2 linked regions of the Methanospirillum hungatei JF-1 genome follow. The protein of the gene in region 1 binds, or shares a complex with, the protein of each later gene. Links are inferred from orthologs where the notes say so. Each region holds a gene or a part of one and is shown on either strand. Other genes may lie near its edges. The genes, in order: mcrC and MHUN_RS12000.

The links.
Region 2: the proteins of mcrC (region 1) and MHUN_RS12000 are in contact, whole or in part, in a cryo-EM structure (PDB 9H1L), measured with the Methanococcus maripaludis proteins. The link is inferred for Methanospirillum hungatei JF-1 from one-to-one orthologs. Residues at the interface, in WP_011171501.1 of Methanococcus maripaludis: Arg5, Lys6, Glu7, Gln8, Ile9, Val10, Asp11, Cys12, Arg13, Ala14, Val15, Met16, Gly17, Gly19, Glu20, Gly22, Gly23, Leu24, Gln26, Arg27, Gly28, Thr29, Phe30, Ala31, Glu32, Leu34, Asn36, Thr51, Tyr59, Arg62; in WP_011170365.1 of Methanococcus maripaludis: Arg6, Glu8, Gln30, His32, Val33, Met34, Gln35, Tyr39, Leu80, Ser81, Arg82, Leu85, Pro86, His87, Cys90, Asp91, Ser93, Glu94, Arg97, Lys98, Lys102, Pro103, Asn104, Met105, Ile106, Gly107, Ala109, His110, Lys122, Glu123.

The regions. Positions count from the first base shown.
Region 1 is NC_007796.1:2,418,775-2,425,682, forward strand. What follows is about bases 3,384-6,341. They hold mcrC (methyl-coenzyme M reductase I operon protein C), read left to right. Parts: upstream 3,384-4,523; coding sequence 4,524-5,159; downstream 5,160-6,341. Other genes in these bases: mcrB (coenzyme-B sulfoethylthiotransferase subunit beta), read left to right, coding at 3,384-4,035; mcrD (methyl-coenzyme M reductase operon protein D), read left to right, coding at 4,054-4,524; mcrG (coenzyme-B sulfoethylthiotransferase subunit gamma), read left to right, coding at 5,164-5,922; mcrA (coenzyme-B sulfoethylthiotransferase subunit alpha), read left to right, coding at 5,936-6,341. In the rest of the region: MHUN_RS11110 (Gfo/Idh/MocA family protein), read right to left, coding at 1-564; MHUN_RS11115 (DegT/DnrJ/EryC1/StrS family aminotransferase), read right to left, coding at 564-1,652; MHUN_RS11120 (acyltransferase), read right to left, coding at 1,649-2,245; more of mcrB, read left to right, coding at 2,728-3,383; more of mcrA, read left to right, coding at 6,342-6,908.
Region 2 is NC_007796.1:2,559,948-2,566,807, reverse strand. What follows is about bases 1,797-4,706. They hold MHUN_RS12000 (methanogenesis marker 7 protein), read left to right. Parts: upstream 1,797-2,737; coding sequence 2,738-3,676; downstream 3,677-4,706. Other genes in these bases: MHUN_RS11990 (hypothetical protein), read left to right, coding at 4,437-4,694; MHUN_RS12005 (methanogenesis marker 17 protein), read left to right, coding at 2,157-2,741; MHUN_RS12010 (methanogenesis marker 15 protein), read left to right, coding at 1,797-2,151. Outside these bases: MHUN_RS12025 (methyl-coenzyme M reductase-associated protein Mmp3), read left to right, coding at 1-14; MHUN_RS12020 (methanogenesis marker 6 protein), read left to right, coding at 11-466; MHUN_RS12015 (methanogenesis marker 5 protein), read left to right, coding at 467-913; more of MHUN_RS12010, read left to right, coding at 910-1,796; MHUN_RS11985 (PEGA domain-containing protein), read left to right, coding at 4,819-5,634; MHUN_RS11980 (PEGA domain-containing protein), read left to right, coding at 5,631-6,290; MHUN_RS11975 (PEGA domain-containing protein), read left to right, coding at 6,347-6,860.

The sequences.
Region 1 (6,908 bases):
CGCCATTGCTACATCCCTGGTTCCCCGTGAAAAGACCTCAAGGGGATCCTGGAACAAGGAGTGAAGAATTATGTCAATATCATGGATCATAAGATCTTCAACTACTGAACTGGCAGTGATCCTGGATGATGTCGGATTATGCCTTTTCAGTTCTACATACAGAGGGCTTGAGATGATTCTTGAGATTTCTTTCACAATAGGATTAAAGCGTTCAATATGCCCGACTCCGACTATGGTCCCTTTTGGTATCTTATTTATAAGCTCATGACCCTCCGTTGAAGTAAGGCATATCGGTTTTTCAATAAGCGTGTTCATTCCGGTTGTGATTATCTTCTGTGCTGATTGATAATGAAGAGGAGTGGGAACACAGAGACTGACAGCATCTACATTTTTTAGGAGTTCCTGGATAGAACCAGCCACTTCTGCGTTGTTCTGCTCTGCAACTATCCGGGCCTGATCCTGGTTTACATCATATACGAAAAGAGACTGTACTGGCTTTAACTCAGAATATATCCGTACATGATTCCGGCCCATCATCCCGGTCCCGATAACCCCGACATCCATTATTCACATCCATTGACTGCCTGAGTTATTGAATCTCTTTGTTCCAGCGTCAGTCCCGGATACACCGGAAGACTAAGTATCTCTCGGGATATCTTTTCAGATACCGGGCATCCACATGGTTGAATCTTCCCTTCATATACTGGTTGTTTATGAATAGGTATCGGGTAATGAATGGCTGCTCCGATACCTTTCCTGTTCAGATCGGAAACAAGCTCATCACGAGTAATGTCAGCCTGATCGGTAACCCGGATGGCATACTGATGATATACATGGGTTGAATCCTGTCTGACGAAAGGAGGTATGATGCCGCGACGGACAATCTTTTTTGTGAAGAAATCTGCATTCTCCTGCCTGGACTGATTCATTTCCGGAAGTTTTCGAAGCTGAACACGCCCGATTGCGGCAGCAATGTCAGTAAGTCTGAAGTTATATCCTAGCTCTGTATGCAGATATTTCTCTTTCTGACCATGATTTATGAGCAGTCGTATCCGGTTAATAAATTCGGGATTGGTACTGGTTACCATACCGCCTTCTCCACAGGTCATATTCTTGGTCGGGTAAAACGAAAAACAGCCACAGGTCCCATAACTTCCCACGGCCCTGCCCTTATACTGTGCGCCATGTGCCTGTGCACAATCCTCGATGAAATGGAGTGCGTGATCGGTACAGATGTCAGATAGTGCACGAATATCACATGGCTGGCCAAAAAGATGGACGCCAATTATGGCTTTTGTTTGTGGAGAGATCAGTTCAAGGACCTTTTCTGGATCAATACAATATGTTTTTTCCTCAATGTCTGCAAGAACCGGAGAGGCACCACACATACTGACGGATGTTGCAGATGCGATGAAGGTAAAGGAAGGAACAATGACCTCATCACCTGGCCCTATACCAAGTGCTGCCATCGCCATATGAAGTGCCGTTGTCCCGTTGCTTGTGGCAACTGCATGAGGGGTCCCACAAAAATCTGCAAATTCTTTCTCGAAATGAATGACTTCCTGTCCGGATGCGAGCATACCAGAAAAAATCACCCTGGCTGCTGCATCTGCTTCTTCCTGACCAACAAAGGGACGGGCTACAGGGATCATTTCTGAATCGCTCCCTCAGGAAGTGGTTTGATCCGAGCAGGTGAACCAATCGCAAGCGAGAATGGGGGAACATCTTTGGTTACAACCGACGCTGCTGCAATAAGGGCCCCCTCTCCGATGGTTACACCCGGTAGTATCGTAGCATTTGCACCTATTGAAGCATGATCACGAACGATTGGACCGAATAGGTTCTTTCCCCCATGAGGGGGATATTTATCATTTGTCAGAACTGCGTTCGGCCCTATAAAAACATAATTCCCAAGTTCTGAATTGGTCGGTACATACACCATACTCTGAAGATTGACATGGTTCCCAATGGTGCAGTTTCCTTCTATGATTACTCCGGTTCCAAGAGAGACATGATTCCCCAGTACCGTTTTTTCCCGGACGAGGACGTTATGACCGGTTGAGAAATTGGATCCGGTCCGGACATCAGCATACAGAATGGTGCCGGATCGAATGATGGCATTATCTCCGATTATAACACCAGGATGATTCTTCTTTCCAATATAATCCCGGGAAGGAAAACCGAGCGTAACCGGATCAAAGATTTGTACATTTTTTCCAAGCTGATTATTGCCATATTCGAACACGATATTCACATAATTATACAATTGGAGAATGAATAAAACGAGCACTTCTGTTTAAAATGTATCGTTTCACTGAGTTTCCCAGACAATATTGTCATATATATCTCCTCTGATCCTCCATAAATAAACCAGATAATGCTATATAATATCTCGTTCAATTCTCTCATCACCCAAAGCGCTCATATCAATAGCACAAAAAAATTTCGAAGTACAATTAGGTAATTAAAAAAGTTATTTTTTGTAATATTGATCATCATAAAAATGCAGAAGCATATAAAATTAATTCAATTAATTAATGAAAACTTTACAGAGAATATAAAGTTTCTCCGAGAATCAAACCGTTAGATTTTTATTTACATCTTCAGACATATCATCAGTCCCGTAAAGGGGACGTGTACGAGTGATTACAGTCTATCAGTAACAGATTTCCTTCCAGTATACAGTGACAAAATCGTACAGGTTTTAAGGAACATCGGAGGAACCATATGGCAAAATTTTCCGACACAATCGATCTCTATGACGATCAGGGCAAGCTGCTGAAAAGCGGTGTTGCCTTGGATAAAGTTAGCCCGCTGACAAACGCCGGCATCAAGAAGATGATCAGCCTTACCAAGAGAACTGTTGCAGTTAACCTTGGTGGAGCAGAGGCATTTCTGAAGACCGGAAAGGCCGGAAAGAACCAGATTCCCGGACGTGAACTCAACCTTGACCTTGTTGCCAATGCTGGTGCAATCAAGGAAAAGATGTTCAAGATGCTCCAGGTCACCGAGGGCGATGACACCGAGATCAAGGAATTCGGTGGCGGTAAGCTCCTGCTTTGTACCGTCCCAACTGCACGTATTGAAGCAGCAGCAACCTACGATGCAGCAATGACCGCTGTTTCAGCAGCAGCAACCTATGCAGTTATTGACCAGTTCAATGTTGACATGTTCAACGGTTCAACTGTCAAGGCAGCATTCTGGGGTACCTACCCACAGACCATGGATCCGTCTGGCTCAGCTTGTGCATCCATTCTGTCCATTCCACAGAACAACGAAGGTCTTGGATACGCTCTCCGGAACATCCAGGCAAACCACTGTGTCATGATCACCAACAAGAATGCAATGCAGGGTGCAGCACTCTCCGCAACCTTTGAACAGGCAGGAGAGTTCGAGATGGGAGCCGCAATCGGACCATTCGAGCGTGCACAGCTCCTTCTCTACGCCTACCAGGGCCTGAACGCGAACAACCTGGTCTACGACCTCGTGAAGAAGAATGGTGCAACCGGAACTATCGGTACTGTTGTCCAGTCACTTGTCGAGAGAGCAATCGAAGACAAGGTCATCACCCCAGGAAAGAAGGGACCATCCGGATACATATTCTACGAGACCAAGGACCCAATGCTCTGGAACGCCTACACTGCAGCCGGAACTATGGCAGCAACCATGGTAAACTGTGGTGCTGGCCGATTTGCCCAGGCAGTATCCTCAACCCTGCTCTACTTCAACGACCTCATTGAGCACGAGACCGGACTTCCGGGTTGTGACTATGGTCGTGTAATGGGTGTAGCAGTCGGATTCTCATTCTTCAGCCACTCAATCTATGGTGGTGGAGGTCCGGGTATTTTCAACGGTAACCACGTCGTTACCCGTCACGCAGCCGGTGTTGGTCTCCCCTGTATCGTCGCTGCCTGTGCTCTTGATGCAGGAACCCAGATGTTCAGCCCAGAGAGCACCTCAAAGGTCTACCAGGATACCTTTGGTAAGATCCCAGAGTTTGCCCAGCCGATTCAGCACATCGCCCAGGGAGCATAATCCCCAAGGTTTCGCACAATGGCTGATGCTGAATTCCCGCAATGCAGGATCGTCACCGAGCGCCTCTTAAAACCTGAAACTGTTGAGAAAATCCTCAATAAACTGGCGGTCATACCCGGGATCCGAAGGATCGTCATTAACGGCCCGAGTATACCCCAGAAAGTCCCCTATGGCCCTGCACGGGGCCTGGATAACCCCCATTCCGGAAAAGCAACAATCCGGGTCGGGGTAACGGATGTTGACCTCAGGGTGCAGGTAGGAACATTCCTTCTCGAACTTGAAACACGGGATATCGTCTCGCAGGTAGAGGAAGCCTGTAAGGAAGTCTTCACGAATTTTTCATACTCGGTCAAGGAAGGAAAATTCATGAGGTCGACCCCGACCCAGGTGGACTATGCGAAGTACGGCCCGAATGCAAACGAAATCATGTTAGGTCTGGTCGATCCCAAGAATAAAACCGGACCGACACTCATCCAGGGACATAAATAATGCCAATCGGACGGGTAACACAGGTTGTAGACTGCCGCGAAAGTGCGGGTATGGGAAAAGGAGGGGCCCTTGCCCAAAGGGGGACGATCTCCGAATGCCGATATCCTGACGTCATCATCATAGGGATGTCCCCCGGTCGCCGGCATGTCACAAAGCCGGTCTGTGATATCACGTCTGCCCTGCGGGCACAGGGGGTTGAATATAGTATCAGCACCATGATTCTCAACGCGGGCTCCGGGATTCCCCCTGATGCCCCAAAGAGTGCCGGTCATGTGCTGGGAGCATATTTCGGCCTGAATGAGAAGGAAATAATCCAGGTTAACCGCCATAAAGTTGCGGTTCTGCACCATGGAAATGTCAGATCACATATCGTCCATAAGGTCAGGTCTATCTTAAAGGACTGTGATATTCCGGCGGTTGTAGTCTGTCAGGCCCCTGTTGATTACGAGGATTTTGCAAAGGAAGGGGTGAAAACGGCGTTTGTGATGCCTACTGAAGAGAATGTCCGGACAAAAGGGACAGTTATGGCGATTGTCAGTGGTGTCACGAGGGGTCAGACCCCGTCACGTGAGAAGATCAGCGAAGTCATTCACGAAGTCATGAAACTTATGAAAACTTCAGATTTGGAGAGATAAAGATATGGCATATACTCCACAGTATGGTCCGGGCCAGTCTATTGTAGCCGAGAACCGGCGCAAGCAGATGAACCCAAATGTAAAGCTCGAAAAAATCCGTAATGTTACCGATGAAGACATCGTTCTCATCCTTGGTCACCGGGCACCAGGTCAGGCATACCCGACTGCACACCCGCCACTCGCAGAACAGGGTGAGCCGGACTGTCCAATCAGAAAGATTGTTACCCCGACTGACGGAGCAAAGGCTGGAGACCGTGTCCGGTACATCCAGTTCGCTGACTCCATGTTCAATGCACCATCTCAGCCATACCAGAGAACCTACACCGAATGTTACCGCTACCGTGGTATCGACCCGGGAACTCTGTCCGGCCGTCAGATCGTCGAGTGCCGTGAGCGTGACCTTGAAAAAATCTCTGCAGACCTGATTAACACCAACCTCTTCGACCCGGCCCGTGTCGGTATTCGTGGTGCAACCGTGCATGGTCACTCCCTCCGTCTTGCAGAAGACGGTATGATGTTTGATATGCTGCAGCGGTGTATCCTCGAGGGCGGGACTGTCAAGTACGTAAAGGACCAGATTGGTACTCCACTCGACAAGAAGGTCGATGTTGGTAAGCCAATGGACGATGCCTGGCTGAAGGCAAACACTACGATGTTCCACTCACTCGTTGGTACCCCTTACCGGAGCGACGCCGAGTACATCGAATATATCCAGCGTATTCACTCCCTGAGAACAAAGTACGGTTTCATGCCGGTGGAGTAAGGAGGTACTAAATATGGCAAAAATTGAGAGAGCACAGAAACTTTTCCTCAAAGCACTGAAGACCAAATTCGAGGGAGACGTCGCAGATACCAAGACCGGTTTTTACAACTTTGGTGGTCTGAACCAGTCCCCAAGAAAGAAAGAGTTCATGGAGGCATCCAAGAAGGTAGAACTTCGCCGTGGAATCTCCATGTACGACCCGAACCGCTGCCACCTCGGTGGTCTGCCAATGGGTCAGCGTCAGCTCATGACCTACGAAGTTTCCGGAACCGGAACCTTTGTAGAGGGTGACGACCTGCACTTTGTCAACAACCCGGCAATGCAGCAGATGTGGGATGATATCCGTCGTACCATCATCGTCAACATGGACCTTGCACACCAGACCCTGCAGAAGCGTCTTGGCAAGGAAATCACCCCGGAGACCATCAACGAGTACCTTCACATCCTTAACCACGCAATGCCTGGTGGAGCAGTTGTTCAGGAACACATGGTTGAGACCCACCCAAGTGTTGTCGATGACTGTTATGTAAAGGTCTTTACCGGAGACTCCGAACTTGCAGACCAGATTGAGAAGCAGTTCGTTCTCGATGTCAACAAGCTCTTCCCGGCAAAGCAGGCAGAGCAGCTGAATGAAGCTGTCGGCAAGTCACTCTGGCAGGCAATTCACATCCCGACCATCGTATCCCGTACATGTGATGGTGGAACTACCTCCCGGTGGTCAGCCATGCAGATCGGTATGTCCTTCATTACCGCATACCGCATGTGTGCCGGAGAAGCAGCAGTCGCTGACCTGTCCTTTGCAGCAAAGCACGCTGGTGTTATCCAGATGGCAAGTCACCTCCCGGCCCGTCGTGCCCGTGGTCCAAATGAACCAGGAGGTATCATGTTCGGACACTTTGCTGACATGATCCAGGCAAACCGGAAGTACCCGAATGACCCAGCAAAGGCATCACTTGAGGTTGTCGGTGCAGGTTGTATGCTCTTCG
Region 2 (6,860 bases), 140 kb from region 1 along the record:
AGGTCAGGCCATGAAGGGAACAATTCCGCCACTGTATGCCGGGACCGTTACGAAATACGTCTTTATTGAATCGTATAAGGCAACACCCGATGACATTGCAGCACGGGCCTATGAGGTATCAGGCAGGGTCATGATAAAAGAGACCTGCTTTGGCCTGCAGATCACCGGCGAAGAAGAGGAGGTGGAACGGGTTATCGCACATATCAGAGCGCTTGATCCGGCACATATCTATGTAAAGGACCGGGGTTTTCCACCCGGTGATCCCCGCCGGTGCCGGGCAAATCTCGGGGGAGCACGACCAGGATATTTTGGACATGAATATGAGATGGGTTTTATCAGGAGAATCGCAATCGGACTTGAAGAGCTGGAATCGCCATCTGAGAGACCGGTTCATGGATCAGAACAAAAAGAAACGGAAGGATTATCGGTGAAAAGACTGATGGAACTGATCGAACAGGAGGCCTGAATGGCAGAGGTGTTTATCTATCCGGCAACAAGTCTTATCCTCTCAGATCTTGTCGCACGGTTTGGTCATAAGCCTCTGGGAACCGCTCTTTCGGTTCGGGAACGTATCCAGACAGCAGGTCTTGATTCTCCACCCCTTCAGATGACTCCTGATGATGCAAAGAAGGGGCTACGGTGGGCTGCTGTTGAAGTGCCATCCGGTGTCAGGGGGCGTATGTCTCTTTTTGGTCCCCTGATTGACAGGGCTGAGGCGGCCATTATTGTCAGGAATCCGGATTTTGCTTTTGGGTGTATGGGATGTGCCAGAACCGATGAACTGGTGGAATTCCTTGTGAAACAAAAGAAGGTCCCCATCCTTGAACTTGACTATCCTGCCGATGAGGAAGAAGGGATCATCTTTGTTCGGAGGGTCAAAGAGTTCCTCACCGGTCTTGGAGGTTCATCATGAAGGAAGAGACTGTCCGTATTGCCCAGTTATCCTGCGGACCTGAGTATTCAGGAGTCCAGAAAGAGATTTACACAGCAGCTGAGGCCGTTGGGGCAGAGGTCTTCTTCCCTGATCTCTCACTGTCCGATATCCGGAGAAATTTCAGGGATTTCGGACTTGATGTCAAATCCGGTGATCTGAAACTTGCCATCGCCCGTGCCGTTGCCCTGGTAGAAGGTTCAGCAGAAGCAGATGCAGTATTTATTGCATCATGTTTCAGATGTGCGGAGGCGGCGATTGTCAGGAATGAACTCCGGCGGTACATCCATGAACACTCGAGGCTTCCCGTGGTCAGTTACTCCTTCACCGAACGGACAACCTCCGGGACCCTTCTTACGAGGATGGAGGCCTTGACGACGATTGCACGGCGGCGTGCCCTTCTAGCCCGTGAGCGTCAGACCGGTCTTACCATGGGGGTAGACTCCGGTTCCTCCACAACAAAGGCGGTGATCATGCAGGACAATGAGATCATCGGAACCGGTTGGCGTCCGACAACTGAAGTACTGACCAGTGCAGATGAGGTCATCGCTCTTGCACTTGAAGAAGCCGGCGTCACACGTGAGGATCTTGATGCTGTTGGGACAACCGGGTATGGCCGGTTCCTCATAGGGGAGCGTATCGGGGCAGACCTCATTCAGGAAGAGCTGACGGTAAACAGTAAAGGTGCTGTCTTCCTCGCCGACTGTCAGCATGGTCCGTCAACTGTGATCGATATCGGAGGTATGGATAACAAAGCCATATCTGTCCTTGATGGTATCCCGGGTACGTTTACCATGGGAGGTATCTGTGCCGGGGCATCCGGGCGATTCCTTGAGATGACGGCAAAACGGTTAGGAGTAGATATTACCGAGCTGGGCCCGTTAGCCATGAAGGGGATGGGAGAAGATGTCCCAATGAACAGTTACTGTATCGTCTTTGGGACACAGAGCCTGGTAAATGCCCTTGCAGAAGGGCACTCAAAAGAGAATGTTGCCGCCGCCGCCTGTCATTCTGTCGCCGAACAGGTCTTTGAGCAGCAACTCCAAGAGATAGATATTAAAGAACCGGTCGTCATGGTCGGAGGGACGTCACTAATCCAGGGTCTTGTACGGGCCATGGGAAACCTGCTCCAGACCGAGATTGTTGTTCCTCATCATTCCCAGTACATCGGTTCGGTCGGAGCCGCATTATTGTCTTCAGGATTTGTGGAGAAGAGCTGATTGGTATGTCGACGCTGGAGTATTTTGAGGTAGACTCAACCGAACCGGTTGGAGGACAGCTCTACCGGCGGATCGCTTCAACGGTGATCACGGATCATAATCTCCTCAAAGTCCTGGAGAGACTTCGGATTTTTATAGATCCATCTGTTCCTGTTTTTGTGGCGGTGGGGATCACACGAACTGTGCCCCGAACAATTACCGTGTCAGATCTTGCTGGAGTTACCTATGATGGGCAAAAGATTACTCTGGCAATCGCAGATGAGACGTTCCTTGCAGATCTTCTGCAAATCCTCTGGAAGAGTTATGGAAAAGATCAGGTATCACAGCCGGACCGGTTTACCATCGAGATTCTGACCTCCGGGGATGCGGCCTCATCCGGCATTGAAGATCTGGCGGTTGCAGATCCGACCGAGGGGCTCTTTAAGGATCTCATCTACTCCATGCAGGTCATCTGTCCGGAGGGTTTCCGGGTGAAAAAGCAGAACTTTCATAATGGCAGGTTCTGGTTTGTCGCAAGTGAAAATACTCTGCCTGAAGATGTCACCCCTCTTGTTGATGAGCAGTTCAGGATAATGGAGGCTGCATCATGATCCTGGTGCCTATAACCTACAAGGGGGGCGTCTTTCGTCATGATGAGATCCTGGACCTTATCGAGGATATGGGCGGGTATATCATTCAGAAACATATGATTGCCCAGGAAGTCGTTCTCCAGGCTCTAATCCCGAAGGAAGATATTGAGATTTTAAAAACAGTCTCCCGTCCCCTTGCCGGCGAGGTTAAACCAGCCCCGCTTGTCGGGACTGAGATTGCAGTAGTCTCGATGTCACTTGAGATTCATCATCTCCCTCATGCCTCATGTGATGTTGCTGAATATCTCCGGACAGCCGGTGCAAAGACCAACATGATCGGGCTTGCACGCGGATTTGGCAAACGAATCGGTCTGTTGTCTGATGAGGAGCGGGATATCATCAATGAGCATGATCTTGCAATATACCTCTTTGGCAACTTTGAAACCTGTATAAAAGAGAAGATGCCTACCTTCAGGCGGGGCATACAGGTGCCGATTGTTGTCTGTGGTGGTCCGACAAAAGAAACCTTGATGAAGATAATAGATCCACCGGTTGCAGGATATATCGGCGGTCTTGGCAGGTTTATGCACCGGACCAAGGAACCGCATGAGCTGGCCAGACTTGATGAGATTGTAGAGGAGGTCTCCCGCGTTATTGATCAGAAGCGAATCGGGATTGCTAAAGATCCCCTGTCTGTCACACCTGCCCGACTTATGGATATCATCCTTGAGAACGTGCCTGCTATCCATGAAGTGACCTCACCTATTCCGGTTGTTGTGCAGATGGACGGCACAAGGATAAAACTTCCGTATGATCCTTATGCTGCAGAGATCAGGGAGATCGAGATTGAGGCCGGGATCAGAATTGCCGATGTCTGTGATATCCGGCCATCCAGAATGCGGGATTATATTTTGCTGAAAGTAAAGCCGTTTTCAGAGACTGGAATGCTCGTTTAGATCCTCTCCCCTTTTTACCTTTAATATCAGCCCACCAGTTATTCGGCATGTCTGATTGAATATAATGGCGATTATCGATCCAAGGATTATTGAACTGATCACACCCATCACAACACCAAAAAATGCCCCGGTTATCGTCCCAAAGATAATGAGAGGATCAAAAATCTCTTGGAGACCCAAATGGGATGGAAAACGAAGCCAAAAAACTCCAAAACCAAAAAGTGTGAGAAAAATTCCCGAGATCATACCAATTAGGGCACCAAAAGGTATGAGGCATTGTATGAGTGAGATGGGATGCACTGACTGAATTTTTAGGACTTCCTCCGTCATACAATCATGTCTGGTTTTCAGGTGATAATTATTTTTAACCTCCGCACAAGGAGAATATCCGCTCTTGAAAAAATCAAAAATTATGGTGTTGCAACTGGTTGCAACCAGTTTTTGATAGTTTTTACTTTACCATTTCGAGATAATACCTTCTCTAATGGCTCAAAGATCTAGATGGATTCTGTGACCTGTTTCAGTCATTTTCAACCCGCACAGATGTGCTGATCCAGCAATCGGAATGTTTTTCTCTGCATGATCCCTCCGGGTCAGGATCATCCGTATCGAAATCAGTCTGAACGGATTCAACAGAATTTCTTATTCAACCCTTATCTGCAGTTTCAGCCAACGATGGTGATGTCACAGGAAGACCTGTGAGCAGGATCGAATGATCCGAACCTCCGTATCCTCCTCAAAAAAACACAGGTGAAATATAATGCAGTCATTCATGTCCTCCTACACTGATGCTCCGTATGTTCCCTCTGTGTGGTACTCCCCTTCCAAGACCGTGATCCCGCACCAGTCCGGGTTTCTGGATTTACCTGTATTCCATGCTCTTACCATGACGACAGAATCTCCCGCCCAAGTATCATCAGATAAACCAGGCAGTGCCATCGCTGACCTGGTACAATCTGATGACCGGTTTCTGGACCAGCTTGAAGTCATGCATTATCTGAATTTCTCTGATTTTTAAATCCGTAAACCTCCTCTTTCTCTTCCCCTGCATGATTATTGTATGAGGATGACTATTCCAAAGAATTATGAGCGTTCATCGCCCATGCTCACATATAAGGGGTTGATGTGAAGTGAACTGGCATATGTTACTGACAAGTCTGGTGCTCTTTTCCACCATATTCTGCTGTCAGGCACTCGGAGATGAGAAGCGGTTTTCATCTCCCGGAATCGGTTATATTGAAGTCAGATCAGATCTGGAAGGTGCCCGGGTCTATTTTGATACCCTCTATATGGGGTTTATATCAAACGGGAAATTAACAATCCCGGTCGATACGACGGTTGCACCGTCATGGAAGAATGTCCGGATGGAGTACAGCGGGTATCTGCCCTATGCAGGGCCATATGTCCAGACCGAGCCTGGAAAGACGATTGCATACAAGATAGACCTGAGTAAGACCTCATATGAACGCACCGGGATGGTACGGTTTATCAGCGAACCTGCCGGAGCTGAATTTCTATTAAATGATAAAAGTATGGGTACAACTCCTGATTCAGGAATCCTGATCGCATACACGGTGCCACGGGGATTGTATGTCGTCAACGCGCAAAAACCGGGTGATCAGACGATCACGGATCAGCTCTATGTAGATGACAATGCCGCTACAACCTACCGGGTTGAGATGATCCCTTCACCGCTGGGTGAATTGAATGTTTACTCAAATCCAGATGGGGGAGAGATCTTTGTTGACAACCGGATGGTCGGACTGACTCCGTTACGCATGAAAGACATAACAACCGGTGAACATACGGTCATGATCAGGAAGGCCGGGTATCAGGACTGGGTTGCCAATGTGTCTGTGCTAGGGGGGAGCCTGGGTTCAGTTGAGGCAGTCCTTGTTTCCACTCCGGCACCTGAACCGGTGGTTACAGCAGATGTGACGGAGCCTGTAAAGCAATGAGATCCATTCATTTTCTTGTGATGGCCGGAGTATTCTCCTGCTTTCTCCTTTTTCATCTTATTCTTCCGGTAGCAGGGATAGCATCTCCAGAACTGACCGGTGGGGATTATCAGGCGACCGGAACCCTGCATGTTGATGGAAGCCCGGTCGGCATGGATATCGCCCTTGATGGCAGAGTGGCTGGACAGGTTCCGGAGTCAGGGGTTCTGATCATTGATAATATCACAGTTGGTGAACATGCCGTAACAGGGTCATTTCCAGGGTATGCAAGCCAGGAGATGTGGGTAAATGTCCCAGATGGTCTCCCTGCCGAGATCAGAATAGACCTGAGCAGGAAGTTGATGGGATCACTGGATATCTCGTCATCTCCTCCAAATGTGCAGATTTATGTGGATGATCTGTACAAGGGCATTACTCCCGCAGTAGTTGAGGTAGAGGCCGGATCACATGTGGTACTGTTACGTCTTTCCGGATTCCAGGACTGGTCAACACAAACTGACGTTGCCGGCGGGGAGACAACTGTCCTCTCAGGAACTCTGGTTCCAGTATCCAAAACACCGGTTTCTTCTGCTTCAGGTGGTCCGTCGGTTCTGGTAACAATGCTTCTCATTGTTGCCGGAGTTATGGTTGCATATGGGCAGATACGCAGGAGATAAGGGTTCATGGTAGATTGAGGAGAAATATGGTGAGGAAAAGTTCTATGAGAATGACTATGGAAAAATCCAATATATTATTTTTATTCCTGATTGCAGGATTACTCACGCTCTTCTGTCCGGGAGTTGCTGAAGAATCTCCTGCTATGACCTCGTATTACGAAATCAGGTCAAATGTAGAGAATGCATCGGTGTATTTCAATGGTGAATTTGTCGGTACCATCCAGAAAGGTTCGCTGCTTGTTGAGGCCGAAACAAGTAACCGCCCGGTGAATTATCAGCTGATGATCACCGCTCCCGGATATACCACATACAATGAGACACTGGTTCAGGCTCCAAAGCCAGGAAAGAGTAATATCATCCGTGGTACCCTGACTGCCCTTCCCCCGGCAAAGACTGGTACTCTGTCCCTGGCAGTAAGCCCGCCAGGCGGGGAGGTTATTGTTGATGGTATTTCATCCGGTTTTATCGACAAGTCAGGCATACATGTTCTTCGTGACATCACCGCCGGGTATCGTAACATCCAGATAACCCTGGCTGGATACAAGGACTGGTTTGAACGGGTATATGTTG